Regions from separate parts of the Pseudomonas sp. SG20056 genome, predicted to be linked through region 2. Evidence: predicted binding sites of a transcription regulator. Region 2 holds the regulator's gene; the other holds the start of a gene.
The links. Region 2 encodes FliA, which starts transcription of late flagellar genes. Its sites were predicted from a motif close to CTAAAGTTTNNNNNNNNNNNGCCGNTAA; they were not measured.

Region 1 (17,294 bases), 1.0 Mb from region 2:
AAAGACCCCGAACTGCTGCGCCAGGCCGACACCCAGGCATGGCTGGCGGATATTCAGCGCGCGTGTTTCAAACATGGGACTAGCGGCTATATGCGCGACGTAAAACTCTATGTCGAACCCTGGGCTGCAGAGCTGGATAACGTCACGGCGGCGGTAAGCCTGTGGCATGGCGAAGCGGATAACTGGGCGCCCATTGCCATGTCCATGTATCTACAGGAGCATCTGCGCACGGCCAGCGCGGTGATCCGTTCCGCCGAGCAAGCGCATTACTCCTGCCTGCTGGAGAACGCTGAAGCCGTGATGGCGGCAGTACAGCTCAGTACCTCAGCAACTCGAGCGGCCGAGTGATAACGCCATAAAGCGCATACGCTTCGACTTAAAACGACCCAAGGACGACACCATGAAAAAGCTCGCACTGCCCCTGATCACCTTGCTGGCGTTCAGCGCCTACACGCTTTATGTGATGTTGCATGCGGAGCAATCGCTGCTGCAATTCGGTATGCAGCTGATGTCCAGCGCCGATACCGCCCAAGTGGTGATCGACCTCTACATCCTCGCGGCACTGGCCTGCATCTGGATGTACCGCGACGGCCGCGCACGGGGCAAGTCGCTGGCCTACCTGCTGCCATTCTTTGCTCTGACTGCGATCTTTGTATCAGTCGGACCGCTGCTGTATCTGGTGCTCAAGGCCCTCGATACAGGTAGCAAAGCGCAACAGGATAGCGCCTCAACTACAGCCTGATGGGACGGAGCAGCCCCGAAAAACCGAGGCTGCTCAACGCTTAAAAGCTCAGATTGAAATTGCCGGTGCCGAAGATGCCGACCAGACCAATCACAATCAGATAAATCGCCACGATGTAGTTCAGCAAACGCGGCATCACCAGAATCAGAATACCGGCGATCAGCGAAATCAGTGGAGTAAGGGCAAGGGTCATAATCGTCACCTGAGAGTTATTGAACCGCCAGTATGCGCGCCACGCCCAAAGCGCACAGCACTATCCACCGGTCGAGCCGTAACCAACCCATCAGCCTGTTTAGCCAACCCGCGTATTGAAGGCCCTTTATGAGCACCGCCAGCTTGTTAACCTCACTGCTGCAGTACAAGGCCTGGGCCAACCAGGAGCTCTTTGCTGAGCTGCAACGTCTTGACCCCATTACCCAGCAAAGCGAGCTGCACGCCGCCTTGCGCATCCTCAATCACATCCACGTGGTCGAGCGGATCTTTGTCGCCAACTTGCAAGGTATCAACCACAGCTACAACGCCACCAACACCCCGGAAACGCCCACGCTGGATGCGCTGCATCAGGCGGTGCAGGACACTGATCGCTGGTATCTGGATTATGTTGCGGGGCTAAGCGCCGAGCAGTTGGCCGAGCGTCTGAGCTTCAATTTCGTCGATGGTGATGCCGGCTGCATGAGCCGCGAGGAAATGCTCGCGCATATCGTCACCCACGGCGGCTACCACCGCGGCGCAGTGGGCCGGATCATGGCGCAACTGCAACTGGCACCGCCGCGGGATATCTACACGCGCTTTCTGCATCAGGATCAGCCGCAGCGCCGCGAAGCGAGCTAACGGCACTACGCGGCCTTACTCGCCGCGAATGTACTGCTCCAGCTGCTGGATCAGGCTGGCCTGTTCGGCGATGGTATGTTTGACTAGGTCACCAATCGACAGCAGGCCGATCAACTCGCCTTCGGCCAATACGGGTAGATGGCGCAGATGGCGGTCGGTCATCAGTTGCATGCAGTGCTGCGAGGTGTCGCGCAGGCCGACGGTTATGACATCTGCTGTCATAATTTCGCTGATCATCGCACTGAATGCGGAGCGCTCCAGCAGTGCAACTTTGCGCGCGTAGTCACGCTCGCTGACGATGCCGGCCAGGCGGCCTTTGTCATCCAACACCACCAAGGCACCAATGCCTTTATCGGCCATCAACTTGATTGCATCCAGCACCGAAGTGCTAGGAGTGACGCTGTATACGGCGGCCTGTGGCTTGGCGCGAAGGATCTCGGCAACTGTTTTCATGCAGGGCTCCTGCTCTGTTTCTTATTGGCATTGAGGATAGTGCGCGAGGCGGCCGTTGCGGGCCAACCCGATGACCCGATCAGAGCATCTGCGCGGGTTCAGCGCAACCATTGCAGGCCAGCAAGGTCGGTGCCAAGCAGCGTTTCAGTTGCCCTGAAATAGCGGCAGACCGAGCCGCGCCTCTACCCCGCCCTCGACATTGCCGATGTGCAATGCACCGCCGTGCAGCTGCATCACTTCCTCGACAAAATTCAGCCCCAAACCGGTGCTCTTACGCCCGCTACCGGGGCGCGGCAGGGAGTAGAAACGCTCACTCAGGCGCGCCAGGGCGTAATCGGGAATCGCCTCGCCCTGGTTGAACAGACGCAGCTCGACCTGCCCGGAACGGGCCTCGGCGTTAAAGCGGATCAGCCCACCTGGCGGGGTGAAATCCAGGGCGTTATCCAGCAGATTGGCCAACGCCTGACGCAGCAAAAAGGCCTCACCACGCGCGCTTAATTCAGCGCCGATATGGTTTTCAATCTGCAGGCCGGCGGCTTCGATACGCGCCATCTGCGCCTGCAACAGCGAGTCGACCAGCGCGCGCAAAGGCACCGCCACCTGCTCTTCCAGGCCCTGGCGCTGTTCGACCTGGGCCAGGTGCAGCAGACGTTCAATCAGTTGCTGCATGCGCGCGCTTTCCTGTTCAATATTGGCGACAAAGCGCTGGCGTTGCGGTGCCGGCATATCGCCATCGAGCAATTCCGCCGCGCCACGAATCGCCGCCAGTGGGCTTTTCAACTCATGAGTCAGGGTGTGCACATAGCGTTCGACATAAGCCTTGCCTTCCAGCTCGGTGCGCATGCGCTCGATAGCTTCGGCCAGTTGCGCCAGCTCACCGCCGCGCACGCTGGGCAGCTCGGCACGTTGCCCGGCACTGACCGCCTGGGCATAGCGGGTCAGCTTGCGCAAAGCGCCGCTGAGCCACCAGGACAACAGCGCGCCGATCAGCAGACCGAGCACGATCAGCCCGCCGCCGAGCCAGGCCAGACGCTGTTCGGAGCGTTCGATATAGGGCTGCAGGGTGCGATTGGGCTTGGCCACCGAGACCACACCGATAATCTGCGCGCCGTCCATAATCGGCGCGGCCACGTACATCACCGAGGAATCGGGATCGTTTGGGTCTTCCTTGGTCGAGCGCGCGCCGTACTCGCCGCGCAGGGTGCGCAGTACATCGTTCCAGCGCGAGTAATCCTGGCCCACCGCCGCGCCGCTGGAGTCGAGCAGGACAATGCCCTTGGCGTCGGTGACATAGATGCGGTGGTTGACCTGGGTTTTCTCCACGCCCCAGATCTGCGCCTTAGGCTGGCGCTGGCCGTAGGCTTGCAACAAGGCGGGCAGGCGGCTTTGTTGCAGGCGCCCAGCCTTGACCTCATCACGCAATATCTCGGCCAGCAGGTTGGCGGTGTCGACCAGGGTTTCCTCGGTGCTCTGGCGCACGCCAGGGCGGATTTCGTCCATCACCGTGCTCAGTACGAACCAGCCGGCCAGCCCGACAAACAGGAAGTACACCAGAAAGATGCGAATCCCCAAGGGCATCAGGCGTGCCTCGGCGAGTAGCTGTAACCCAGGCCGCGATGGGTCTGAATCGGCTCAGCCTCAGCGGCCACCTGGCGCAGTTTGGCACGCAGGCTTTTGATATGGCTATCGATGGTGCGTTCGTAACCGACATCGGCAGCCACGCCCAGGCCGTCGAGCAACTGCTCGCGGGAGAACACCCGCTCGGGCTGCGCCAGCAGGCTTTGCAGCAGACGGAATTCGTGGCGAGTCAGGCTCAGCAACTGGCCGTGGTAGTGAATCTGCACCCGCTCGTTGTCCACCTGAAAAGGCCCCTGAGCCGTCGCCACAGCAACAGCTTCACGCGGGGCCATGCGTTTGAGAATGGCCTTGACCCGCGCCGCCACTTCCCGCGGGCTAAAGGGTTTGACCACGTAATCGTCAGCACCGATTTCCAGACCGACCACACGATCAATCTCCTCGCTGCGCGCGGTGAGAAAAATCACCGGCACCTCGGAGAAGCGCCGCAGCCGCTTGCAGGCCTCGAAGCCGCTGATATCCGGCAGGCCGACATCGAGAATCAGCAGGTCCGCCGGGCTGCGCTGCTGTTCGGCCAGCGCCTGCTCGGCCAGGCTCAGCCAGGTGGTGGTAAAACCTTCGCTCTGCAGGGCGAAGATCAGGGTATCGGCGATGGAGGCTTCGTCTTCGACAATCAGAATATGCGGCATGGGCGTCCTGCTCGTGGCAACTCGGCGAGGAGCCTGCGGCAGGCCGCTGCCAGCGTCAAGGGCGCGGCCTGCTCCTATAAACAGGCCGTAGCCTTAGAACCTTTTAAAGATCTGCGAGCTAGAGTCCTGCAAGGCGCTGCGTTAGTAACAGCCTCCGGCTGGTCAAAACAAGCGAGGAAGCGGACTGGGCTCGCACGCGAGTGTAATTTTGTACATGAGCATTACTCGCTTCACTCGCCCCTTCGGGATCACGCTGAAGCGCGTTAGCCACAAGTGGCTTCCGACCGGGCTGGCGCACCAGCCTGTTTTTAACGCAGCAGGGCCGACGCGCAGCAGATCATAGACAGACCCTCAGTCGAGCTTGAAGCGCGCGGTATTCTGCTCCAACACCTGGCTGCCCTGGCGCAACTGTTCAGCGGCGTTGCTCACCCCCTGAGCGCTTTCAAGCAGGGCACTGGCCGCGTGATCGACCTGCTGGATATTGCCGCTGACTTCATCGGCAGTAGCCGCCTGCTGCTCGGCGGCTGTGGCGATCTGCGCCAGGCGGTCAGTGACAAGTTGCACCGATTCGACGATGGCATTCAGGTCTTCGCCCATGGCCAGCACACTGCCGACATCGCCTTCGGCCTGGCGCACGGCGTCTTCCATCTGGGTGACAGACTGGCCGACCACGCGATGCAGGTTGGCCACGGTTTCGGCGATTTCCGCCGTGGAGTTCTGCGTGCGTTGCGACAGCGAACGTACTTCGTCGGCCACCACGGCAAAGCCGCGGCCTTGATCGCCGGCGCGGGCGGCTTCGATGGCGGCGTTGAGCGCGAGCAGGTTCGTCTGCTCGGCGATGCCCTTGATTACGTCCACCACGCGGGTGATCTGCTCGGTCTGGCTGCGTAACTGTTGCAGCGTGGTGGCGCTGTCACCCAGGCGACTGCTGAGCTGGCGCATGCTTTCACTGGTACGCGCACTGCGCTGGTTACTCTGGTTGGCAATCTCACGGGTCTGACTGGCTTCCACCGCAGCCTGCTCGCAGCTCTGCGCCACGCTTTGCGCGGTGGCAGCCATTTCGGTGGCGGCAGCGGCAATCTGGCTCATCTGCGCCTGCTGCTGCTCCACCGACTCCAGGGCATTGCGCGCCTCGCCGTTGAGCATCTGCACGGTGCCGCCTAGTTGCTGGCTCTGCTGATTGACCCCCTGCATGGACTCGCGCAACTGGCTGACGGCGGTATTCAACGCCATGGCGATACTCGCCAGGTCGTCCTCGCCATGCACCTGCATGCGTACACGCAGATCACCATCGCGCAGACCTTCGGCGGCCTCAATGATGCCCGCGGTGCTACGACGTATCGACGCGTTGAGGCAGAACAATACATACAGCGCCAGCAGGGTCAGCAGGCTGAACACGCTGACCACTTCGATCATCGCGCTCAGGGCTTTGCGCCGGTAATCACCTAGGCTGGCTGAAAACTGCTGGTACAACGCTGCCTGCAGACCGAGCAATTGGCCCTGCAGGGCATCGGTGCGTTGCACAAACTGCTCTGGGGTCAGGGCCATGGGGCTGGCCTCGAACATGTCGCGGTCAATGCCCGCGAGAAAGGCTTCGTAACCCTGCAGTGCCTCATCATAGGGCCCCTGCAACTGGCGCATGGCACGCGGTGCCTCCAGCTTGAGCGTGGCCTGGGCCTTGAGCAGCTGGCTGCGCGACTCATCCAGGCTACGGCGCAGATCGCGGATCAGCACCCGGCTCTGCAAGGTGAAGTGCTGCGACACCACCGCGCCATAACCCTGGCTGGTAAAGCTGCCCAATTGTTCGAGCAGACGCGGCAAGGTGTAGGTCAGCTGCTCCATCATCAGGTAGGTGTCGAGCTGCGGATCAAGGATCAACCCGCTGTCGGTGGCTACCTGCTCGCGCAGGGCCAGCAGGCTCAACAGGTTCTTTTGGTAACGTTCGAGGGCATCAGGCAAGGCCAGCTTACCCAGTACATCGACACTCAGCTCGGCCTGGCCGGCGCTGAGACTCTGCAAGTGCTGGCGCGCCTGATCACTCAACAACGCGGATTGAAGCGGCTGCTCCAGTGCTTGCAGAGCGGGACCAAGACCATTGGCGTGTTCACGCAGCAGTGCTTCGGCGGCTTTCTCGGTGCCCTTCCAGCGTGACAGCAACGTGCGTTGCTCAATCAGCTCCTGCTGCACGCCAGCCATACCCTGCAGGGCACTGATGCCTTCCAGTTCGTTGTCGATGGAATTGAGTCGATCCTGATAATTGCTGCAGATCACCCACAGAGAAAAGCCCAGCGGCAGGGCGAACAAGACAAACACCAACTGAAACTTGCGCGCGAAACTGAAACGTTCCAGTAACCGCACACCCGGTTTGAGTACTCCAGCCATACACACCTCAACCTGTTGAGCGCGCCAACTTCAGGGGCGCGCCAAAGCAAAACTTCAAGCAAGAAGCACGCCCAAGCAGCGCGCCTGCAGGCGGTAATGTGTAATGAGCATAGATGAGTGACCGGACCACAGCCCGTTACCCGGTCGCGAGCAGCGCTAGCGGTCGAAAACCTAGCGGGAAATACCGCTCCAGAGTTCCTCGACATTGCGGAAGCCCCACTCTTCGGCAGATTCGCGACTGACAATCTTGTCGCGCCCAACCAGCTTGCTCAGGTCGAGGATTTCCTGCGGGATCGGGGTTTTCGATCTGGCCGAGAAGAACACCTTGACCCTGGGCATAAGCAGGGATTTGGCTTGCTGCTCCAAAACCACACCGATGCGCCCACTCTCCAGACGCACCAGTGAACCCACCGGGTAGATACCCACGGTTTTGACAAAGGCCTGGAACACCACAGGGTCGAAATGGCCTTTCCATTCAGCCATCTTGCGGATCGACTCGGCAGGGTCCCAGCCACGCTTGTAGGGGCGGTCCGAGGTAATCGCGTCATACACGTCGCAGACCGCGCCCATGCGCGCATACAGGCTGATCTGCTCGCCTTCCAGACGATGCGGGTAGCCCGTACCGTCGACCTTTTCGTGATGATGCAGGCACACGTCCAGCACCAGCGCGCTGACCTGTTTGCTATCAATCAACATGCGTGAACCGGCTTCGGGGTGATTGCGCACCGTAGCGAACTCGTTGTCGGTCAGCTTGCCGGGTTTGTTCAGTACATCATTTGGAATCGCCATCTTGCCGATGTCATGCAGCAGCCCGGCCAGCCCGGCCTCGCGTACCTGGCTTTCGTTCAAGCCCAGATTACGCGCTAGGGCAATCATCAAGGCGCAGACCGCCACCGAATGCATATAGGTGTATTCATCGGCATTTTTTAGCCGCGCCAGGCTGATCAGCGCATTGGGATGACGCATGATCGAGTCGGAAATCTCCTCGACCAACTCCCCGGCCTGCTCGAACTGCAAGGCCTGGCCCATGCGCGCATCGCCAAACATGCTGACCACCGCAGCTTTGGAACGCTCGCAGAGCTTGGCCGCACGCCGCACCTCATCCTCCATCGACACCGCCAGGTTGACTGGCGGGCTCTGTACCGCAGCCAGAAGGGCGGCTTCGGCTTCGGCGGCGACCTCTTCGGGGCTGACACTGACGGTACCGACCTCGACATCCAGGCCCTTGCTGACATCAATCCACAGCTCGCCAATGCTGCTGGCCTTGATACGCTGCAGGTCTTTTTCAGAGTTGAGAAGAAACTTGGATTTCCAGAAGGGGTGGTCCATCCATGCGCCACAGAACTCGTGGATATACATACCGACACGTACGTCGGCCACAGCGATGCACTTCAACATGGATTGCACTCGGATGAGGAATTAACCCGGCGATTGTCAGACAAGCGTAGATGAACAATCGCCAGCATTATGCTGACTTGGAGCAACTAATGGCCATAGGACATCGGTCGCAGATTAGCGGCTTGGAAGCCTTGGCACGACTGCTTATCATTGCCGCTCAAGCGCACCGAAGGAGTTGCCATGCGCCGCCTGTTGACCGGTCTTAGCGTCATTATTCTGCTGCTACTCAACACGCTGATCCTGATCGGCCCGCTGCTGCTAATCGCCCTCGGCAAGTTCGTCCTGCCCGGCAAGGCGCTGAAAACGGCCAGCTCGCGCGGGGTGATGTGGGTGGCAGAAACCTGGGCAGAGCTCAACAAGCTGATTTTCGCCACGCTGCTACCGGTGCACTGGGATATTCGCGGCAGTGCGGACCTGCGTCAGAGCACCTCCTACCTGGTGATCAGTAACCACCAGTCATGGGTCGATATTCCTGCGCTGGTACAGGCCTTCAACCGCAAGACGCCCTACTTCAAATTCTTCCTAAAACAGCAGCTGATCTGGGTGCCCTTCCTCGGCCTGGCGTTCTGGGCGCTGGATTACCCCTTTATGCGCCGCTATTCCAAGGCGTTTCTGACCAAGCACCCCGAGCTCAAGGGCCAGGATCTGGAGATCACCAAGCGCGCCTGTGACAAGTTCAAGGATTTGCCGGTGACCGTGGTCAACTACCTCGAAGGTACCCGCTGCACCCCAGCCAAACAGGCGCAGCAAGGCTCGCCCTATCAGTATCTGCTCAAGCCCAAGGCCGGTGGCGTGGCCTTTGTTCTGGCGGCGCTGGGTGAGCAGCTGGATAAAGTGCTGGATGTGACGGTGGTTTATCCAGGCACGCATGTGCCCGGCTTCTGGGAGCTGATCAGTGGCCAGGTGGACAAGGTGATCGTCGATATCCAGACCCGCGAACTGGACCCGGCACTGTGGCAGGGTGACTACGAAAACGACCCGGTATTCCGCCAGTTTGTGCAGCACTGGGTTACGACGATGTGGCAAGACAAGGATGCGCGGATAGCGCAGATTCGCGGCGAACAGCCCGGTTGACCAGGCACCGCTGCCGCTCAACTACTGCGGCAGCTCACGGCGAATCATCCAGTGCTCCGGCGGCGGCATCAGACGGCTGATATCGAACAGCTCCAGACTGGTCTGGTCGAGCATCTCGATCACCGGACTGACCCGCCGCGCATGTGCGCGACCTTCCAGCGCGCGCACCGCCAGGTCCACGGCAATCCGCGCCTGCAGCACCGGGGAGTCGGTGGGCGCGGCAACAATAAACCCATCACGAATCTGCTCGACAATTCGTTCGGTGGTGTAGGTGGCCAGAACCCGCGCCTGGTAGTTCTGCCCTGAGGTCTGCACCAGCTGCGCGGCAAAGCCGGCAGCTTCAGCATTGCCCAGCAGGAAGTCGAGGCGCGGATGCTGCCTGAGCAGCTCGCGCACCAGTTGCGCCTGACTGGCGCGATCCACCGGGCCATAGCCACCGTGTTGCACGGTCATCGGTTTGTTCTGTTCGGCCTGGCGCAGCTTCTTTTCTGAATCCAGAACCCAACCAGCGCCTTGCGGCCCGGGTAACCAGCCCAGGCTGAAAGGCCCCGACGAGCGATGGTCATCGATATAGGCCAGAGCAGCGCCGGTCATATCGGCAAAATCCACGCTGGAGCTGGCGCTCAGCCCCGGACAGTCGATGCCATTGACCAGATCGATAACCGGCTTGCCCTGTTCGACCAACTGAGCGATAGGCTCACAGAGAGCCAGGGCATCGATCGCCGCAATCACATAGGCATCGGCATTGCGCTGCTGACAGGTGCGCAATTGCTGCGCTTGCACCTGTGGATTTTCATAGCCCCCGGCCTCATAGATGCCTAGCCGCACACCTTGGCGCGCGGCCTCCTCATCCAGGCCCCAGGCCACACCCCACCAGTAGCGATCCTTGCCATGCGGCAACAATGCGCACACCCGCCAGGGTTTGGCCGCTTGCGACAACGGCTGGTACTGCTGCGATACGCCATCGGCCAGTACCTCCACGGGGTACCAGTCCGAAGCCCACGCCAGGCCGCTGATCCAAAGCCAACAGAGAGTGACGCATATCGCCCGCATAAGATCCTGCCCTGGAAAGTGGGCACTGAGCAGCCGTGCCGTGCACTTACTTTAGCCACTTTTCAGGTTCTATATGGACGGAGCAGAAGGCAGGCAGAAAGCGAGCAGGCGCCTCGGTTGAGGACCCGTGCATACAACGACAGGCGGGCAATCTGACTGCCCGCCTGCATCCCTGAGGGCAATCAGGCGGCGCTGAACATCTTGTGCGGGTCGATAACGAATTTCTTCGGCACGCCGGCATCGAACTCGCCGTAACCGCGCGGTGCGTCGTCCAGGCTGATGACCTGTACGCCCACCACTTCGGCGATATTGATACGGTCCCACATGATCGCCTGCATCAGCTGGCGGTTGTACTTCATAACCGGGGTCTGGCCGGTATGGAAACTGTGCGACTTGGCCCAGCCGAGGCCAAAGCGAATGCTCAGGGAGCCAATCTTCGCCGCCGCATCCACCGCGCCCGGATCTTCGGTGACATACAGACCAGGAATACCGATCTTGCCGGCCACCCGCACCACGCCCATCAGCGAGTTGAGCACTGTGGCCGGCGCTTCGTGTTGCACGCCTGCGTGACCATGGCCACGGGCCTCGAAGCCCACCGCATCCACCGCGCAATCCACTTCCGGCTCGCCCAGCAGCGCGGCGATCTGCTCGTGCAGCGGAGTGTCCTGAGACAGGTCGGCAATCTCGAAGCCCTGAGCCTTGGCATGGGCCAGACGCACCGGATTAACATCGCCCACGATCACCACGGCAGCGCCGAGCAAACGGGCCGAGGCGGCGGCCGCCAAACCCACAGGGCCAGCACCGGCGATATACACGCTGCTGCCAGGGCCAACGCCGGCCGTCACGGCGCCGTGGTAGCCGGTGGGCAGGATGTCGGACAGACACGTCAGGTCGCGGATCTTCTCCATGGCACGGTCGCGGTCCGGCAGCTTCAGCAGGTTGAAATCGGCGTACGGCACCATCGCGTACTCAGCCTGGCCACCAGTCCAGTCGCCCATGTCGACATAACCGTAAGCACCGCCGGCACGTGCCGGGTTGACCGACAGACACACACCGGTGTGCTGTTCCTTGCACGAACGGCAGCGACCGCAAGCAACGTTGAACGGCACCGAGACCAGATCACCAATCTTCAGGTTCTCCACGTCGCGGCCCTTCTCGATCACCTCACCGGTGATCTCGTGGCCCAGCACCAGGCCGGTTTGCGCCGTGGTACGGCCACGCACCATGTGCTGGTCGGAACCACAGATATTGGTGGAAACCACACGCAGGATGACCCCGTGTTCGATCTTGCGACCGCGCGGGTCCTGCATTTTCGGATAGTCGATTTTCTGCACTTCGACCTTGCCAGCGCCGAGATAGACGACGCCACGATTACCAGACATACGTATTTCTCCTTTCTTGTTGTGAATACAAAGGCGCAGCCAACGGTCGCGCGGCCTTGTACTGGAGCGTTTAAGTCTGTTGCCGGGTGGCCCGAGGATTTGGCAGTCGGTCAGTCCACCCATAGTGAAGATTTCAGAAACTGCGGTTCAGGCGTGCAGCACCACCGTGCGGCCGTCATTGAGAAAGACGCGACGCTCAAGGTGATAGCCGATGGCCTTGGCCAGGGTCTGGCACTCGATGTCACGGCCCTTGGCGATCAGGTCTTCGGGGTAGTGGGCATGGTCAACTGGCTCTACGCCCTGGGTGATGATCGGCCCCTCGTCGAGGTCGTTGTTGATGTAGTGGGCAGTGGCGCCGACCAGCTTGACGCCCTTCTCGTAGGCCTGGTGATAGGGCTTGGCGCCCTTGAAACCGGGCAGCAGCGAATGGTGGATATTGATCGCCCAGCCATCCAGCTGGCGGCACAGCTCAGGTGAGAGCACCTGCATATAGCGGGCGAGCACCACCAGCTCGGCGCCCGTGTCCTCGATCACCTGCAGCACCTTGCGCTCCTGCGCCGGCTTGTCTTTCGGGTCGAGCGGGAAGTGGTAATAGGGAATGTCGTGCCAGCGCGCCAGCGGTTCCAGGTCTGGATGGTTAGACACCACCGCCACCACGTCCATGGCCAGGTGGCCGATACGCTGGCGATAGAGCAGGTCGTTCAGGCAATGGTCGGCCTTGCTGACCATCAGCACCACCTTGGCGCGGTAACCCGGCGGGGTCAGTTCGACCTGCATGCCGAATATGCTCAAGCGATCGTTCAGGCCAGCACGAAAGGCCTGCTCGTCAAAGTCATCCGGCTGGCGGAACTCCACACGGATAAAGAAGCGCGCCGACAGCCGATCATCGAAGGAATGGTGCTCCGTGACGTAGCAGCGCTGCTCGAACAGAAAGCGCGTCACCGCATCCACCGTGCCGAGCACACTCGGGCAGTGGGCAGTGAGAATCCAGGTGTCTGGGGTGCGGCTCATAATTGGGCCCTCGTTAGAACTCGTGGGAGGGGCTGGGCGGCATTCCGCTTTAGCCGCGAAAAGCAGTCGCGGCTAAAGCCCCTCCCACAGGATGTTTGTTGCCATCTGGGCGTAGGGTGGATGGCGCTTTATCCATCCACCTTTGCGGGCCTCTGGTGGACGAAAACGCGTCGTCCACCCTACAACTCAGGGCTTGATGGCCAGGCCATACTCGGCGCTGGCGTCCTGCAGCCACAGCCAGAAGTAATCGGAGAAACTGCGGCGAATCAGCAGTTCCCAGGTGTCTTCGCCGGTGTGGCGGATCACCAGTTGCGACTTGGCGAAGTGGGTGCCCACCGCCTTGCCCACCGGGAAGTTGCTTGGATGCACGTCATAGCTGGTGGACTTCATCAGCACTTCACGCACCTTCGGCCCGCTCAGTTCCAGCAGGGTCTGCCCGCCACTGACGTTGACGATCGAAATATGCTGGCCGTCCAAAGCTTCACGCAGCTTCTGCTCGACCGCGAACTCGCTGCCGCTCGGCACAATCAGCAGCCACTCATCCGGCGCCAGCCATTGCAGCGAGGTGTCGCCGGCCGCCACTAGGGTCAGTGCCACCGGCAGTTCCAGGCCCAGGGCCTTATGTACACCGCCGGCAAACGCCGGGTCTTTGGCGTCGCCACGCAGGGTCAGGTGCCCGAGCAGCTTCTTCTCGCGCACGGTCACCCCGGCGCTGGCCGAACCTTTACCCGCCAGCTGTTCAAGGCCGGCGTGGAACAGCGGCGACTCGGCATGTGCCGCAGCCGGGCGTTGTTGATAAACGTTGATCAAATTAGACATTCTGGCGATCCCCTTTCGGGTCATAGAACACGGAGCTGACGATTTCGGCTTCGATCAGGCTGCCATCGGCGAGCGGTGCAAACACCCGCTCACCCATACGCTTGAGGCCGCCCTTGACCACACCCATGGCGAAGGAATAGCCCAGAGCCGCGCTCATGTAGCTGGAGGTGACATGGCCGACCATCTGCATCGGGATGGTCTGTTTCGGGTCGAACACCAGTTGCGCGCCTTCCGGCAGCACCTTGTTCGGGTCGACGGGTTTGAGCCCGACCAATTGCTTGCGGTCTTCGCGCAGGCTGTCTTCGCGGTTCATGCCGCGCCAGCCGATCCACGAGAACGGCTTGGTTCGCCCTACGCACCAACCCATATTGAGGTCGTCTGGGGTGACCGAGCCGTCGGTGTCCTGACCGACGATGATGAAGCCCTTCTCAGCACGCAGTACGTGCATGGTCTCGGTGCCGTAAGGCGTCAGGCCATGTTTCTTGCCGGCTTCGATGATTTTTTCCCACACGCCCAGTGCGTAGTCGGCCTGCACGTTGACTTCGTAACTCAGCTCACCGGTGAAGGAGATGCGGAACACCCGCGCCGGCACACCGCCGACCAGGCCTTCCTTCCAGGTCATAAAGGGGAAGGCATCATTGTCCAGATCGATGTCAGTGACCTCGGCCAGCAGCTTGCGGCTGTTGGGGCCAGACAGGGTCATGGTCGCCCAATGATCGGTGACCGAGGTGAAGTACACCTTCAGCTCCGGCCACTCGGTCTGGTGGTAGATTTCCAGCCATTCCATCACACGTGCAGCACCGCCGGTGGTGGTGGTCATCAGGAAGTGATTGTCGGCCAGGCAGGCGGTCACGCCGTCGTCGAAGACCATGCCGTCTTCCTTGCACATCAGGCCGTAGCGCGCCTTGCCCACATCCAGTTTGGTCCAGGCGTTGGTGTAAACGCGGTTGAGAAACTCGCGGGCATCCGGGCCTTGAATGTCGATCTTGCCGAGGGTCGAGGCATCCAGAATACCCACCGCGTTGCGCACGGCCAGGCATTCGCGGGCCACGGCGGCGTGCAGGTCTTCGCCCGCCTTGGGGAAGTACCACGGGCGCTTCCACTGGCCGACATCCTCGAACTCGGCACCGTTTTGCAGGTGCCAGCTTTGCATCGCGGTGTAACGCTTGGGCTCGAACAGCGCGCCACAGTGACGGCCGGCAACCGCGCCGAAGGTCACCGGCGTGTAGTTCGGGCGGAACATGGTGGTGCCCATCTGCGGGATGCTGATGCCCAGCGAGCGGGCGGCAATCGCCAGACCGTTGATATTGCCCAGCTTGCCCTGGTCGGTGCCAAAGCCCAGCGCGGTGTAGCGTTTGACGTGCTCGACCGACTCAAAGCCCTCGCGCGTCGCCAGCTCGATACCGGCCGCGGTGACGTCGTTCTGCAGGTCGACAAACTGCTTGGGCGCACGCGCCGTCGGCTTGTCGTGCGGCACCTGGAACAGCGCCAAAGACGGTTCTTCCAGGCGTGGCGCGACCTGCGGCAGGCTCGCGGAGACCGCCTTGAAGCCGGCTTCGGCAGCCGCCGACACACCCGCCTCGAAACCATCAGCCAGGGCATCACCAAGGCTGAACACACCGTTCACTGCACCGGCGCACAGACGCTTCTGGAAGCCGCCCTCGCCCGGCACAAAGGCCAGAATATCTTCACGCCAGGTCGGCCGGCCGCCCAGGTGCGACGCCAGGTGTACCACCGGGCTGTAACCGCCGGAGCTGACGATCAAATCGCAGTCGAGCACTTCGCCGGGGCTGCTGACCTTGTGGCTTTGCACATCGATGGCGCAGATGCGCGCAGCGCTGACCCGCTTGCTGCCAGCGGCTTCCACCACGGCGCTGCCGGTAAGGATGCGCACACCGCGCTTGCGCGCCTCTTCCACCCAGGTGCCGCGTGGGTTGCTGCGGGCATCGGCCACCGCCACCACCTGCAGGCCGGCGTCGAGCCAGTCGAGCACCACGCGGTAGGCGTAATCATTGTTGGTCGACAGCACCAGCTGCTTGCCCGGCGCCACGCCATAACGGCGCACGTAGGTGGACACCGCATCGGCGAGCATATTGCCCGGCACGTCGTTGTTGGCGTACACCAGCGGCCGCTCATGAGCACCAGTGGCCAGCACCACACGTGTGGCGCGTACACGATGCATCCGCTGACGCACCATGCCCATCGGCGCGACCTCGCCGAGGTGATCGGTCAGGCGCTGGTGAATGGTGAGAAAGTTGTGGTCGTGGTAACCGTTGACCGTGGAGCGCGGCAACAGGGTGACTTCAGGCATGCCGGACAGCTCGGCAATCACCTGCGCGGCCCAGTCGGCGGCGGGTTTGCCGTCGAGGGTTTCGCGGGTGCTGAGCAGGCTGCCGCCGAACTCTTCCTGCTCATCTGCGAGAATCACCCGCGCACCGCTGCGCGCGGCAGCCAAAGCAGCGGCCAGGCCTGCCGGGCCGGCGCCGACCACCAGCACGTCGCAGTGCTGGTTCATATAGTCGTAGCTGTCCGGGTCCACCGCAGTCGGCGCACGGCCAAGACCGGCGGCCTTACGGATGTATTTCTCGTAGGTCAGCCAGAGGTTCTGCGGGTACATAAAGGTCTTGTAGTAGAACCCCGGCGGCATCATCTTGCCGCCGACCTTGCCGAGAATGCCCATCAGGTCGGTGTTGACGCTCGGCCAGCCGTTGGTGCTGCTGGCGACCAGGCCGGCATACAGCGCCTGCTGGGTAGCGCGCACGTTGGGGATCTGCGCCGCTTCGGTGCTGCCGATCTGCAGCACGGCGTTCGGCTCTTCCGCGCCAGCGGCAACGATGCCGCGTGGCCGCGAGTACTTGAAGCTACGGCCGACGATATCCACGCCATTGGCCAGCAAGGCGGCCGCCAGGGTGTCGCCGGCAAAGCCTTGATAGCTCTGCCCGTTGAAGCTGAATGTCAGGGGCTGGCTGCGGTCAACGCGGCCGCCGCTGGCAAGACGATTGACCTGGCTCATGCCGTTACTCCTTGGTCGATGGCCTTTTTCTCGGCAGTGCCGGCAGCGGTGACGCTGGGCTTCTCGCCGATCTTGTAGGTTTCGAGAATTTCGTAGGTCACCGTGTGACGGGTGGCGTTGAAGTACTTGCGGCAACCGGCGGAATGCACCCACAGCTCGTGGTGAATGCCGCGCGGGTTATCGCGGAAGAACAGGTATTCGCCCCACTCGGCATCGGTGCAGGCGGCTGGGTCCAGCGGGCGCGGAATATGCGCCTGGCCCTTGGCGTGGAATTCCTCTTCGGAGCGCAGTTCGCCGCAGTGAGGGCAGAAGATATGCAACATGGGTAAGCCCTCTTAGTGAGCCACGGCAGCAGCGCCGTGCTCGTCGATCAGTGCGCCAGTGTGGAAACGATCCATCGCAAACGGCTTGGCCAGTGGGTGCATCTCGCCCTTGGCCAAGCTGGCGGCGAACACGTGACCCGAGCCCGGGGTGGCCTTGAAGCCGCCGGTGCCCCAGCCGCAGTTGAAGAACAGGTTGGGTACCGGGGTCTTGGAAATGATCGGGCAGGCGTCCGGCGAGGTGTCGACGATGCCGCCCCACTGACGGTTCATGCGTACCCGCGAGAGCACCGGGAACATCTCGACGATGGCCTGCAGGGTGTGTTCGATGGTGCCGTAGGAGCCGCGCTGGCCGTAGCCGTTGTAGCCGTCGATACCGGCGCCGATCACCAGGTCGCCTTTGTCCGATTGGCTGATGTAGCCGTGCACGGCGTTGGACATGATCACGCTGTCGATAATCGGCTTGATCGGCTCGGACACCAGCGCCTGCAGCGGATGGGATTCCAGCGGCAGGCGGAAGCCCGCCAGGCCGGCCATATGCCCGGAGTTACC
Region 2 (14,263 bases):
TGCGCGAGCTGATGGAATACACCGAGACTCTGATCATGAATATTCCGATGCTGATCGGCTGACATGTTCGAGCTAAGCAACGAGCAGATCGGTGCATGGGTGGGCAGCTTTCTGTTGCCGCTGTTTCGTATTGCGGCGCTGTTGATGTTTATGCCGATCATTGGCACCCAGCTGGTTTCGGCGCGGGTGCGCCTGTACCTGTCCCTGGCCATTTGTCTGGTGATCATGCCGACCCTGCCGCCGATGCCTGTCATTGATGCGATCAGCGTGCAGGCATTTATCTGGATTGCCCAGGAAATTCTGATCGGCATGATGCTGGGTTTTGTTCTGCAGCTGTTCTTCCAGGTTTTCGTGATTGCCGGGCAGATCGTCGCCATGCAGATGGGCTTGGGTTTTGCCTCTATGGTTGACCCGGCTAACGGTATTTCGGTGCCAGTGATCGGTCAGTTGTTCATGATTCTGGTGACCTTGCTGTTTCTCGCCATGAACGCCCATCTGGTGGTGTTTGAAGTGCTGACTGAGAGTTTCTTCACCTTGCCAGTCGGCGGTGGCTTTCTGGTGGAAAACTACTGGGAAATTGCCAACAAACTGGGTTGGGTGTTGGGGGCGGCTCTGCTTCTGGTATTGCCGGCAATAACCGCATTGTTGGTGATCAATCTGGCATTCGGGGTGATGACCCGCGCTGCGCCGCAGTTGAATATCTTTTCTATCGGTTTCCCGCTGACTCTTGTGTTGGGTATGGTCATCGTGTGGATCGGCATGACCGACATCCTTGCGCAGTACCAGGTATTTGCCACCGAGGCGTTGCAATTCTTGCGTGAAATGGCGCGGGCGAATTAATCCATGGCCGAATCCGAGAGCGGTGCCGATAAAAGCGAGGAACCCACGGAGAAACGCCTACGCGAATCCCGTGAGAAGGGCCAGATTGCCCGTTCCAAAGAGCTCAATACCCTGGCTGTGACCCTCGGTGGTTTTGGTGGCATGCTGGCTTTCGGCGGCAGCATGGCCAATGCCATGCTCGACATCATGCGTGGCAACTTCTCGCTACCCCGTGACGTGATCATGGATGAGCGCAGCATGGCCCTGTGGCTGGCGGCATCTGGGCAGATTGCGTTGGAGGCCTTGTTCCCGCTGTTTGTGCTGCTGCTGATCGTATCGATTGTGGGGCCGATTTCTCTCGGCGGCTGGCTGTTCTCTGCCGAAGCCATGGCGCCCAAACTCAGTCGAATGGATCCCTTGGCAGGGCTTAAACGCATGTTCTCGACCAGTGCTCTGGTCGAGCTGCTCAAGGCGTTGGCCAAGTTCATCCTGATTCTGCTGGTAGGTGTGGCCGTGTTGTCGGCCTGGCAGGACGATCTGTTGGCGATAGTGCATGAGCCGATAGAGTCGGCCATTCTGCACTCAGCCAGTGTGGTGGGGTGGAGCGCGCTGTGGATGTCTTGCGGGTTGATTCTGATTGCCGCCGTGGATGTGCCATTCCAGCTCTGGAGCAGCAAACAGAAGCTGATGATGACCAAGCAGGAAGTGCGCGACGAGTACAAGGACAGCGAGGGCAAGCCCGAGGTCAAGCAGCGTATTCGCCAGCTGCAGCGCGAAATGGCCGAGCGGCGCATGATGCAGTCGGTGCCTGACGCCGACGTGGTCATCACCAACCCGACGCACTTTGCCGTGGCCTTGAAGTACGACCCGGCCAAGGGCAGTGCGCCCGTGCTGCTGGCCAAGGGCGGTGATTTCACTGCCTTGAAGATTCGCGAAATCGCCAACGAGCACAAGGTCATGGTGCTGGAGTCGCCGGCTCTGGCGCGGGCGGTGTTCTATTCCACCGAACTGGATCAGGAAATTCCCGCCGGCCTGTATCTGGCCATCGCCCAGGTGTTGGCTTACGTCTATCAGCTGCGCCAGTACCAGGCCGGTAAGGGCAAACGCCCAGGGCCGCTACCGGAGATGCCAATCCCGCCGGATTTACGTCGCGACGAGTGACGGTGAGTGCCGATGTAGCTGGGTTAACTGTTGTTTGGTTTGGCCTGGCAAAGTTGGACAGCTTCTTGCAAAACCCTCCCCAAAGGCGCGACACGCGTCAAAAGATTGAATTGGCTGGGGTAGTGGTGTGGCAATAGATCGCTCACAAATGATCGGTGATGTGCGCAGTAACCTGTCGGGGTTGAAACAGGGCAACCTGGGCATCCCACTGTTGCTGCTGGTCATGCTCGGCATGGTCATGCTGCCGATTCCACCGTTTCTCCTTGATGTGCTGTTTACCTTCAGTATTGCCCTGTCGATCGTCGTCCTGCTGGTAGCGATCTACGCCCTGCGCCCGCTGGATTTCGCGGTATTCCCGACCATTCTGCTGGCGGCAACCTTGCTGCGTCTGGCGCTTAACGTCGCCTCCACGCGGGTGGTGCTACTTAACGGTCAGGACGGTCACGACGCTGCGGGTAAGGTGATCCAGGCCTTCGGTGAGGTAGTGATCGGTGGTAACTACGTGGTCGGTATCGTGGTGTTCGCGATCCTGATGATCATCAACTTCGTGGTGGTCACCAAAGGTGCCGGACGTATCTCCGAGGTCAGTGCGCGTTTCACCTTGGACGCCATGCCGGGCAAGCAGATGGCCATCGACGCGGACCTGAATGCCGGGTTGATCGATCAGGCGGAGGCCAAGAAGCGTCGCAGCGAAGTGTCCCAGGAAGCCGACTTCTACGGCTCCATGGACGGTGCCAGCAAGTTTGTGCGCGGCGATGCGATTGCCGGCCTGCTGATTCTGTTCATCAACCTGATCGGTGGCATCGCCATCGGTATTTTCCAGCATGACCTGAGCTTTGCTGACGCGGGCCGCATCTACACCCTGCTGACCATCGGTGACGGCCTGGTGGCGCAGATTCCTTCGCTGTTGCTGTCGACTGCCGCAGCAATCATGGTGACCCGTGTTTCCAGCTCGGAAGACATGGGTGCTCAGGTCAATCGGCAGATGTTCGCCTCGCCGCGTGCGCTGGCGGTTACCGCGGCGGTGATGATCGCCATGGGCCTGGTGCCCGGCATGCCACATTTCTCTTTTATCAGCCTGGGCCTGGTGGCTGCGGGTGCTGCGTACTGGATTGCCAACAAACAGCGTACAACCAAGGAAAACGAGATCAAGGAAGTGCAGCGCCAACAGGAATTGCTGCCAGCGCAGAAGGCTCAAGAGGTCAAGGAGCTGGGCTGGGACGACGTGACACCGGTGGATATGGTCGGCCTGGAAGTGGGTTATCGGCTGATTCCACTGGTAGACCGTAACCAGGGTGGCCAGCTGCTGGCGCGGATCAAGGGCGTGCGTAAGAAGCTCTCCCAGGAGATGGGCTTTCTCATGCCCTCGGTGCATATCCGCGACAACCTGGACCTGCAGCCCAATGCCTATCGCCTGACGCTGATGGGGGTCAGCGTGGCCGAGGCCGAGGTGTACCCGGATCGCGAGCTGGCGATCAACCCGGGCCAGGTGTTCGGTCCGCTCAATGGCATCGCCGCCAAGGATCCGGCATTCGGTCTGGAGGCGGTGTGGATCGACCCGACTCAGCGCGATCAGGCGCAGTCGCTTGGCTACACCGTGGTAGACGCCAGTACCGTAGTGGCGACCCACCTCAACCAAGTCCTGCACAAACATGCCCACGAGCTGCTGGGTCACGAGGAAGTGCAACAGTTGATGCAGCTCTTGGCCAAGAGCTCGCCGAAGCTCGCTGAAGAGCTGGTGCCAGGGATGATTTCCCTGTCAACCCTGCTCAAGGTGCTGCAGAGCCTGCTGCAGGAACAGGTGCCGGTACGCGATATCCGCACCATCGCCGAGGCCATCGCCAACGTTGCGGTGAAGAGTCAAGATCCCGCCGCGATGGTGGCGGCGGTACGCGTTGCGTTGGCCCGCGCAATCGTGCAAAGCATTGTGGGACTAGAGCTGGAGCTGCCTGTTATCACCCTTGAACCCAGGTTGGAACAGATATTGCTCAACAGTATCCAGAAGGCCGGTCAAGGCTCCGAGGAGGGCATCCTCCTGGAACCTGGCATGGCCGAGAAGCTGCAGCGTTCCCTGGTGGAAGCGGCGCAGCGCCAGGAGATGCTCGGCAAGCCAGTGATTCTGCTGGTTGCCGGTCCGGTCCGGGCGATGCTCTCGCGATTCGCGCGGCTGGCGGTTCCGAGTATCCATGTACTGGCATACCAGGAAATTCCGGATAACAAGCAGGTCACCATCGTTGCGACGGTGGGGCAGAACTAACCGAGGTTACAGGCCATGCAGGTCAAACGCTTTTTCGCCGCCGATATGCGTACCGCCATGAAATTGGTGCGTGATGAGCTGGGTGCCGATGCCTCGATCATTGGCAATCGCCGGGTAGCCGGTGGTGTCGAATTGACCGCCGCGCTGGATTATCAGGTGCCAGCCGCACCGGCCCGTCAGCCCAACCCTGCGTTGGAAGCCGAGCTGCGCAAGACTCAGGCGAAAATTGCCACGGCCCAGGCCGAGCTGACCACCCGCACTCAGGTCGATGCCGGCAAAGACCGCCAGCTGTTTGGCGCGGCTGACAGCCTGCCTGCTGACAGCTTGGCGGCTGTGATGCGCAAATCGCAGGCAGCTCCAGCTGCGGCAACCGATCAGCGCGCCCTGGATGCCATGCGTTTCGAACTGCATGGCCTGCGTGAGCTGATTGAAGTGCAGCTGGGCTCGATTGCCTGGGGGCAGTTGCAGAACCGTCGCCCGCAGCAAGCCAATTTGTGGCGTCGCCTGCAGCGCATGGGCTTGTCGGCCGAATTGTCGAAAGCGCTACTGGAGCGTGTGAATACGGTGACTGAACCTCGCCAGGCCTGGCGCATGGTGCTGGCGCACCTGGCTCACGCGATCAAAACGCCGAAGCAGGAACCGATGGAAGAGGGCGGCGTAATCGCCTTGGTAGGCCCTGCTGGCATGGGCAAAACCACTACTCTGGCCAAGCTGGCCGCGCGTTACGTGCTCAAGTACGGCGCCCAGCATATTGCCCTGGTCAGCCTGGACAGCTACCGCATTGGTGCTCAGGAGCAGCTCAAGACCTTGGGGCGTATTCTCAATGTCCCGGTAACGCTGGTTGACCCTGGTCAATCGTTGACTCAAGCCTTGGCTCCGCTGGCGCGCAAGCGGGTGGTGCTGATTGACACTGCCGGCCTGCCCGCCAATGACCCAGCCCTGCGCATGCAGCTGGAAACGCTGGCCAGCCGTGGTGTCAACGCAAAAAATTATCTGGTCATGGCCGCTACCAGCCAGGGCCAAGTGCTGAAAGCCGCCTACCATAGTTATAAGCGTTGCGGCTTGTCTGGCTGCATTCTGACAAAAGCGGATGAGGCCACCAGCCTGGGTGAGGTTTTAGGACTGGCTATTAGCCAGCGTCTACCGGTAGCCTATCTCGCTGATGGGCCACGCATTCCCGATGATTTGCAGATTCCACGCAGTCATCAATTGGTTAGCCGGGCCGTAGGGCTGCAGGCAACCCAGGATCCAAGCGAAGATACGATGGCGGAGATGTTTGCCGGGCTTTACCAGCAACCCGCACGACGCGTCAGTTAAGCGTCCTGCTGTTGGCAATGAACCGCGCTTAGCCAGCCAAGTGGCTCCAGTCGAAGTTAGACAAGGTGTGTAGAAATATGGGTATGCATCCCGTACAGGTGATTGCGGTGACCGGCGGCAAAGGTGGCGTCGGTAAGACCAACGTCTCGGTGAACCTGGCGTTGGCCCTGGCTGATCTCGGCCGTCGGGTGATGCTGATGGACGCCGACCTTGGCTTGGCCAACGTCGACGTGTTGTTGGGCCTCAGCGCCAAACGCACCCTGGAAGACGTCATCAGTGGCGAGTGCGAGCTGCGCGATGTGTTACTGCAGGGCCCTGGCGGCATTCGTATCGTGCCGGCAGCCTCGGGTATTCAGAGCATGGTGCAGCTGTCACCCATGCAACATGCGGGGCTTATCCAGGCGTTCAGCGATATCAGTGACAACCTCGACGTGTTGATCATCGACACCGCCGCGGGTATTGGTGACGGTGTTGTGAGCTTCGTGCGCGCTGCCCAGGAAGTGCTGGTGGTGGTGTGTGATGAGCCTACGTCGATTACCGATGCCTACGCGCTGATCAAATTGCTCAACCGCGACCACGGCATGAACCGTTTCCGCGTACTGGCCAATATGGCTCACAGCCCGCAGGAAGGTCGCAACCTCTTTGCTAAGCTGACTAAAGTCACTGATCGTTTTCTTGATGTTGCCCTGCAGTATGTAGGCGCAGTGCCGTATGACGAGTCAGTGCGCAAGGCCGTGCAGAAGCAGCGCGCGGTCTACGAAGCCTTCCCGCGCTCGAAGTGCGCGCTGGCGTTCAAGGCGATAGCCCAGAAAGTCGACGCCTGGCCGTTACCGGCTAACCCGCGCGGTCATTTGGAGTTTTTCGTTGAGCGTCTGGTGCAGCAACCGATCGCGGACACGGCCATATGACAGCAGCCTCTGGACTTCGTATGTATAGCAAGGCGCAGGCGCAGGATTCCCAGCACCAGTTGATCGAGCGCTACGCGCCCCTGGTCAAACGCATTGCCTATCACTTGCTGGCCCGTCTACCGGCCAATGTGCAGGTCGATGATCTGATTCAGGCCGGGATGATCGGTCTGCTTGAAGCGTCAAAAAAATACGACTCCAGCAAAGGTGCCAGTTTCGAGACGTTCGCCGGTATTCGCATTCGCGGCTCAATGCTTGATGAGGTGCGTAAAGGTGATTGGGCGCCACGTTCAGTGCATCGCAATAGCCGCATGGTTAGCGACGCAATTCGAATAATTGAGGCCAGAACCGGCAGAGACGCTAAAGATCAAGAGGTTGCGGCCGAACTCCAATTGAGTCTCGAGGATTACTACGGCATTCTTGGCGACACTTTAGGCAGCCGCCTGTTCAGTTTCGACGACCTGTTGCAGGACGGCGAGCACGGTGGGCTGGGTGAAGACGCTGGCAGCAACCACCTCGAACCTTCTCGTGATCTGGAAGATGAACGCTTTCAGGCGGCCCTGGCAGATGCCATTGCCAACCTGCCGGAGCGCGAGCGCCTGGTGTTAGCGCTATATTACGATGAAGAACTGAATCTTAAAGAGATCGGCGAGGTGTTGGGGGTTAGCGAATCACGTGTAAGCCAACTACACAGTCAGTGTGCCGCTCGTTTACGCGCTCGTTTGGGCGAGTGGCGTGCACATTGAGTTGTATTCGCTAGCGCTGGGCCGGTTTCACGATTAAAAGCGCACGCAGGTTGCTGTGTGCGTTTGGGACTGTACGGAGGTCGACTTGGACAAGAACATGAAAATCCTCATCGTTGATGACTTTTCAACGATGCGACGGATCATCAAGAACCTCCTGCGTGACTTGGGGTTCACCAACACAGCGGAAGCCGATGATGGCGTCACCGCGCTGCCCATGCTGCAGAGCGGCAGTTTCGATTTTCTGGTGACGGACTGGAACATGCCCGGCATGACGGGCATCGACCTGCTGCGCGCGGTACGTGCAGACGAGCGCCTGAAAACCCTGCCGGTGTTGATGGTCACCGCAGAAGCCAAGCGCGATCAGATCATTGAAGCAGCCCAGGCTGGGGTTAACGGTTATGTAGTCAAACCGTTCACTGCCCAGGTGCTGAAAGAGAAGATTGAAAAGATCTTCGAGCGGGTCAACGGCTGATGTTTGCCATGAGGGTGCTATGGAACATAAAGATTCCGTTCAGGGTGACCTTGAGTCGACCCTGAAACACAACGCTCGCCAACTGGTAGACAGCCTGGAACAAGGCAACTTTGGTGAAGCGGTACAGCTGATACATGAGCTCAACAAAGCGCGTGACCGTGGCCTGTATCACGAGGTCGGCAAGCTGACCCGTGAGCTGCATAACGCCATCGTCAATTTCCAGCTCGACCCCCGTGTGCCACATGCCACTGAGGTTTCGCAAATCACCGATGCCACCGAGCGTTTGAATTACGTGGTGACGATGACCGAAAAAGCGGCCAATCGCACCATGGATCTGGTTGAGCAGAGTGCACCACTGGTTAATGACCTCAGTGATGAGGCACAGAGCCTGAGCGCCGATTGGGGACGCTTTATGCGCCGCGAGATGAGCGCCGATGGTTTCCGCGAACTGGCCAAGCGTGTTGAGCTGTTTCTCGCCCGTAGCGAGCGCGACGGTGCCAAGCTATCTGGGCACCTCAACGATATTCTGCTGGCTCAGGACTATCAGGATTTGACCGGACAGGTGATCAAGCGTGTAACGCAGCTGGTAACCGAAGTGGAAAGCAACCTGCTGAAACTGGTTCTGATGGCCAGTCAGGTGGACCAGTTTGCCGGCATTGAGCACAACCATGAGTTGCTCCGCGCCGAACAAGAAAAACAAAAAGAGCCTTCCCGTGGTGAAGGTCCGCAGATTCATGCCGATAAGCGTGAAGACGTCGCATCCAATCAGGATGATGTCGACGACCTGCTTTCCAGCCTGGGATTTTAGGAGCACGTCTTATGAGCTTCGGCGCCGATGAAGAAATCCTCCAGGACTTCCTGGTAGAGGCCGGCGAGATTCTTGAACTACTGTCCGAACAGCTCGTAGAGCTGGAAAGTCGCCCGGACGACATGAATCTGCTCAACGCTATTTTTCGCGGGTTTCATACCGTTAAAGGTGGTGCCGGTTTTCTCCAGCTCAATGAGCTGGTGGAATGCTGCCATATCGCAGAAAACGTCTTCGACATCCTGCGCAAGGGTGAGCGGCGCGTCGACTCCGCGTTGATGGATGTGGTGCTGGAAGCACTGGATGCGGTCAACAGCATGTTTACCGAAGTCCGTGAACGTACCGATCTGACTCCGGCAACCCCTGAACTGCTTGCTGCCTTGGCGCGTCTGGCTGAACCGGCAGGTGCCGAAGAGACCGCGCCGATTGAAGCGCACGCCGAGCCTGAGCCTGAGCCTGAAACCGAGGTTGCAGTCGAAGAATCCGCTGGCGATATCACCGATAGCGAATTCGAGCAGTTATTGGGTGCCTTGGATGAGTCTCCGACGCAAGCGCCCAGCGCTGCCAGCAGTGATGAAATTACCGATGATGAGTTCGAGTCCTTGCTCGATCAGCTGCACGGCAAAGGTCAGTTTGTAGCGCCTGACGTTGCTGCTGCACCTGCCCCACCTGTTGCGGCTGCACCAGCGGCAGTGGCGGCGGGCGGTGATGAAATCACCGATGATGAATTCGAGTCGTTGCTTGATCAGTTGCATGGCAAAGGTCAGTTTGTTCCGCCTCCTGCGCCAGCACCTGCTACGCCGGCGGCCAAGGCCGAGCCTGCTGAAGCACCGAGTGGTGATATCACTGACGATGAATTCGAGGCCTTGCTTGATCAGCTGCACGGCAAAGGTAAGTTTGTCGAACCTGAAGCGATTAAACCCGTTGTCCCCGCGCCGGTTGCCAAGCCTGTTGAACCAGTCAAGGCCGCAGCTAAACCCGCAGCCAAGCCAGCTGCCAAGGTAGAACCAGCCAAAGCCTCTGCGGCACCGGCTGCCGTGCCAGCCGCTGATAAGGCTGCGCCGCCCAGTGAAGCGGAAACCACTGTGCGGGTCGATACCGCACGGCTTGACGAAATCATGAACATGGTCGGCGAACTGGTGCTGGTGCGTAACCGTCTGGTGCGTCTTGGGGCCAGCAGTGGCGATGAGGCCATGTCCAAGGCGGTGTCCAACCTGGATGTGGTCACGGCTGATCTGCAAACGGCGGTGATGAAAACCCGCATGCAGCCAATCAAGAAAGTCTTCGGGCGCTTCCCGCGTTTGGTTCGTGACCTGGCGCGTAACCTGAAAAAAGAGATCAACCTGGAACTGGTTGGCGAAGAAACCGACCTCGACAAGAACCTGGTCGAAGCATTGGCTGATCCGCTGGTCCACTTGGTGCGCAACGCGGTCGACCATGGCATTGAGACCCCGGAAGAGCGTGAGGCCTCGGGTAAGGCGCGGGGCGGCAAGGTGATACTGTCCGCAGAGCAGGAGGGTGATCACATCCTCTTGTCGATCTCTGACGATGGCAAGGGCATGGACGCGGATGTGCTACGCGCCAAGGCGGTGGAAAAAGGTCTGCTGGATAAAGACGCGGCCGACCGTCTCAATGAGTTCGAGTGCTATAACCTGATTTTCGCTCCGGGCTTCTCGACCAAGACCGAGATTTCAGATGTGTCCGGTCGCGGTGTGGGCATGGACGTGGTGAAAACCAAAATTTCCCAGCTCAATGGCACGGTCAATGTGTTTTCGGTCAAGGGGCAGGGCTCGAAGATTGTTATCAAGGTGCCGCTGACCTTGGCGATCATGCCGACACTGATGGTGATGCTGGCCAATCAAGCGTTCGCCTTCCCATTGGTCAACGTCAATGAAATCTTCCACCTCGACTTGTCGCGAACCAATGTGGTGGACGGTCAGGAAGTGGTCATTGTGCGTGACAAGGCCTTGCCGCTGTTCTACCTCAAGCGCTGGCTGATCGGCAGTGCTGCTCATGTGGAGCAGGGTGAGGGGCATGTAGTGATTCTCACCGTTGGCAGTCAGCGTATCGGCTTTGTGGTCGATCAACTGGTCGGCCAGGAAGAAGTGGTGATCAAGCCGCTGGGCAAAATGCTGCAGGGTACTCCAGGTATGTCAGGTGCGACCATCACCGGTGATGGACGTATTGCCTTGATTCTTGACGTGCCGAGCATGCTCAAACGTTACGCGCGGCGTATCTGATTGTTAGCGGCGCAGCTATCTGTCGCGCCGCTTAGGAGTGTTTATGGCTGTTAAGGTGTTGGTGGTTGATGATTCCGGCTTTTTTCGTCGGCGCGTGTCGGAAATTCTTTCAGCCGATCCGAATATTCAGGTAATCGGCACTGCCACTAACGGCCGTGAAGCCATCGAGCAGGCGCAGGCGCTCAAGCCGGACGTAATCACCATGGATTACGAGATGCCGATGATGGATGGCATCACGGCTGTGCGTAACATCATGCAGCGCTGCCCGACGCCAGTGTTGATGTTTTCCTCGCTGACCCATGAAGGCGCGCGCGTGACGTTGGATGCGCTGGAAGCCGGTGCGGTGGATTTCCTGCCGAAGAATTTCGAGGATATTTCGCGCAATCCAGAGCGGGTCAAGCAGCTGCTTTGCGAAAAAATCCATACCATTGCCCGCAGCAACCGTCGCAGCCTGAGTCCGCCTCCTGTGGCTGCGCCTGTTGCTACACCTGCTGCGCAAAGCAAGCCAGCAGCCCGTCCGGCGGCCACCACTAGCACCTTGGCGCGCCCAGCTGCTTCGCCTACTCCGGCTGTTGCCAGTGCGGCACCTAAGCGCAAGTCCTACAAGCTGGTTGCGATTGGTACCTCGACAGGCGGGCCGGTGGCGCTGCAACGTGTATTGACCCAGTTGCCGGCTAACTTTCCGGCGCCGATTGTGCTGATCCAGCATATGCCAGCGGCCTTTACCAAGGCCTTTGCCGAGCGCCTCGACAAGCTCTGCCGCATAAGCGTAAAGGAAGCCGAGGACGGTGATGTGTTGCGTCCAGGCCTGGCGCTGCTGGCGCCAGGCGGCAAGCAGATGATGGTAGATGCGCGCGGCGTGGTGAAGATCCTTCCTGGCGATGAACGCCTGAACTACAAGCCCTGTGTTGATATCACCTTTGGTTCGGTAGCCAAGTCCTATGGTGACAAGGTGCTGGCGGTGGTGCTGACCGGTATGGGTGCAGACGGCCGTGAAGGTGCGCGCCTGCTCAAACAAGGTGGCAGTCAGGTGTGGGCTCAGGACGAAGCCAGTTGCGTGATCTATGGCATGCCCATGGCCATTGTCAAAGCCAACCTGGCCGATGCCATCTACCCGCTGGATGATATTGGCAGGCACCTGGCGGAGACCTGCATTTAATGGATGTACTGAGCCTTATCGGGGTCATCCTGGCCTTTGTCGCTATCCTCGGCGGCAACTACCTTGAAGGTGGCCATGCTGCGGCTCTGCTCAATGGGCCTGCTGCGCTGATCGTGATTGGCGGCACCCTGGGCGCGGCGTTTTTGCAGGCGCCGATGAATGTGTTCAAGCGCGCTCTGGCCATCATCAGCTGGATCTTCTTTCCCCCGCGTGTGGATCTTGCCGGCGGCATCAACCGGGTGGTTGGCTGGAGCATGACCGCGCGCAAGGAAGGCTTGCTTGGTCTGGAAGCGGTGGCGGATGTCGAAGCCGACCCATACGCCCGCAAAGGTTTGCAGCTGTTGGTTGATGGTGCGGAGCCTGAGGCCATTCGCAGCATTCTTGAAGTTGATCTGTACACCCAGGAAGGCCGGGATATTCAGGCTGCCAAGGTGTTTGAAAGCATGGGCGGCTACGCGCCGACCATTGGCATTATCGGTGCCGTGATGGGCTTGATTCACGTGATGGGTAACCTGGCGGATCCGAGCAAGCTGGGTGCCGGGATTGCCGTAGCCTTTGTCGCCACCATCTACGGCGTGGGTTTTGCCAACCTCCTGCTGCTGCCCATAGGTAACAAACTCAAGGCCATTGCCCAGCGTCAATCGCGTTATCGCGAGATGCTGCTCGAGGGCATTCTGTCGATCGCCGAGGGTGAGAATCCGCGCTCCATCGAATTGAAGCTGCAAGGCTTTATGGATTGATGGGAACAGCATATGGCCCGCAGGCGTCATCAAGAAGAACATGAAAACCACGAACGTTGGCTGGTCTCCTATGCCGACTTCATCACCTTGCTGTTCGCGTTCTTTGTGGTCATGTATTCGATTTCCTCAATCAATGAAGGCAAGTACAAGATTCTTTCAGACAGCCTTACAGGGGTGTTCAATCAGCCTGATCGGGCGATCAAGCCGATTCCGGTAGGTGAAGAGCGGCCACGCACCACTGAGCCTGATCGTTCGCTGGTGGATGAGGAAAGCGCGCAGTCATCCGCTGATGACCTGCAGAGCATTGCCAGCAGCGTGCGTGAGGCATTCGGCGACTTGATTCAGTCCGAGCAGCTCAAGGTCAGTGGCAATGAGTTGTGGATTGAGATTGAACTCAGCTCCAGCCTGCTGTTTACCAGCGGCGATGCCATACCCAACAATGCGGCATTCGACATTATCGAGAAGGTAGCCAAAATTCTGGCGCCTTACGAAAACCCGATTCACGTGGAAGGCTTTACCGACAACCTGCCGATTCAGACGGCTCAGTTCCCGACCAACTGGGAACTGTCTACCGCGCGGGCTGCCAGTATCGTGCGTATGCTGACTATGGATGGGGTCAACCCCAGTCGGTTGGCGGCAGTCGGTTATGGTGAGTTCCAGCCCGTCGCGGATAACACCACGGCCGAGGGACGTGGGCGTAATCGCAGGGTCGTGTTGGTAATCTCGCGCAATCTAGATGTGCGTCGCAGTGTGAGTGGTGTCGGCAGCGCTAATGCCAAACCTGATGCGGCCTTGCAACGGGCTGGCACGCAACCTGCACCAGCTCCGGCAGCGCCGGCCCCGCAAGCGGGTGCCGTCAATCCCCCGTCGCCGGCCCCATAAGGGTGGCCCCGTTCTCGGTCAGGCTGCAGCTGCACCGGGAGGATGATAACGATGAGAGTCTGGGCAGTAGCCAATCAAAAAGGTGGAGTCGGCAAGACCACCACATCAATCGCTCTGGCAGGTCTGTTGGCCGATGCCGGCAAGCGTGTGGTGATTGTCGATCTCGATCCCCATGGGTCGATGACCAGCTATTTCGGGCATGACCCGGATAGCCTGGAACACAGCAGCTTTGACCTGTTTCAGCATAAGGGCAGTGTGCCTCGCGGTTTGCCGCAGCAATTGCTGTTGCCCACCAGTGATGAGCGGATATCTCTGCTGCCCTCGAGTACTGCGCTGGCCACGCTTGAGCGCCAGTCGCCAGGGCAGAGTGGCCTGGGCCTGGTGATTGCCAAGAGCCTGGCGCAGCTCTGGCAGGACTTCGACCATGCGGTGATCGACAGTCCGCCCTTGCTCGGTGTATTGATGGTCAACGCACTGGCCGCTAGCCAGCAGCTGGTGATTCCAGTGCAGACCGAGTTCCTCGCTGTCAAAGGCCTGGAGCGGATGGTCAACACCCTGGCAATGATCAATCGTTCGCGCCAGCAGGCGTTGCCGTACACCATCGTGCCGACCCTGTTTGATCGGCGTACCCAGGCTTCCATGGGTACATTGCGGGTGTTGCGCAACACTTACCCTGAGCATCTATGGCCGGCGTACATTCCGGTGGATACGCGCTTGCGTGACGCCAGCCGGGCTGGGGTTACACCGTCAACGTTCGACA

Region 1: a site for FliA is predicted at 6,703-6,730, ahead of RHP75_RS02330 (methyl-accepting chemotaxis protein). Genes of this name have one in related genera too.

Annotation. Positions count from the first base shown of each region.
Region 1 covers NZ_CP134499.1:473,693-490,986, reverse strand. Annotated here, with positions in the region: gene RHP75_RS02365 (alpha/beta hydrolase) at 1-348, shown strand, start outside; gene RHP75_RS02360 (DUF2834 domain-containing protein) at 401-742, shown strand; gene RHP75_RS02355 (DUF3096 domain-containing protein) at 783-935, opposite strand; gene RHP75_RS02350 (DinB family protein) at 1,064-1,573, shown strand; gene RHP75_RS02345 (CBS domain-containing protein) at 1,589-2,026, opposite strand; gene creC (two-component system sensor histidine kinase CreC) at 2,171-3,604, opposite strand; gene creB (two-component system response regulator CreB) at 3,604-4,290, opposite strand; gene RHP75_RS02330 (methyl-accepting chemotaxis protein) at 4,642-6,672, opposite strand; gene RHP75_RS02325 (HD-GYP domain-containing protein) at 6,844-8,070, opposite strand; gene RHP75_RS02320 (acyltransferase) at 8,251-9,144, shown strand; gene torT (TMAO reductase system periplasmic protein TorT) at 9,166-10,125, opposite strand; gene fdhA (formaldehyde dehydrogenase, glutathione-independent) at 10,380-11,579, opposite strand; gene purU (formyltetrahydrofolate deformylase) at 11,727-12,590, opposite strand; gene RHP75_RS02300 (sarcosine oxidase subunit gamma family protein) at 12,777-13,409, opposite strand; gene RHP75_RS02295 (sarcosine oxidase subunit alpha) at 13,402-16,422, opposite strand; gene RHP75_RS02290 (sarcosine oxidase subunit delta) at 16,419-16,745, opposite strand; gene RHP75_RS02285 (sarcosine oxidase subunit beta family protein) at 16,758-17,294, opposite strand, start outside.
Region 2 covers NZ_CP134499.1:1,521,716-1,535,978, forward strand. Annotated here, with positions in the region: gene fliQ (flagellar biosynthesis protein FliQ) at 1-62, shown strand, start outside; gene fliR (flagellar biosynthetic protein FliR) at 64-840, shown strand; gene flhB (flagellar biosynthesis protein FlhB) at 844-1,980, shown strand; gene flhA (flagellar biosynthesis protein FlhA) at 2,114-4,237, shown strand; gene flhF (flagellar biosynthesis protein FlhF) at 4,253-5,554, shown strand; gene fleN (flagellar synthesis regulator FleN) at 5,632-6,462, shown strand; gene fliA (RNA polymerase sigma factor FliA) at 6,459-7,205, shown strand; gene RHP75_RS07335 (chemotaxis response regulator CheY) at 7,303-7,677, shown strand; gene RHP75_RS07340 (protein phosphatase CheZ) at 7,697-8,485, shown strand; gene RHP75_RS07345 (chemotaxis protein CheA) at 8,497-10,722, shown strand; gene RHP75_RS07350 (chemotaxis response regulator protein-glutamate methylesterase) at 10,766-11,881, shown strand; gene RHP75_RS07355 (flagellar motor protein) at 11,881-12,621, shown strand; gene motD (flagellar motor protein MotD) at 12,634-13,503, shown strand; gene RHP75_RS07365 (ParA family protein) at 13,555-14,263, shown strand, end outside.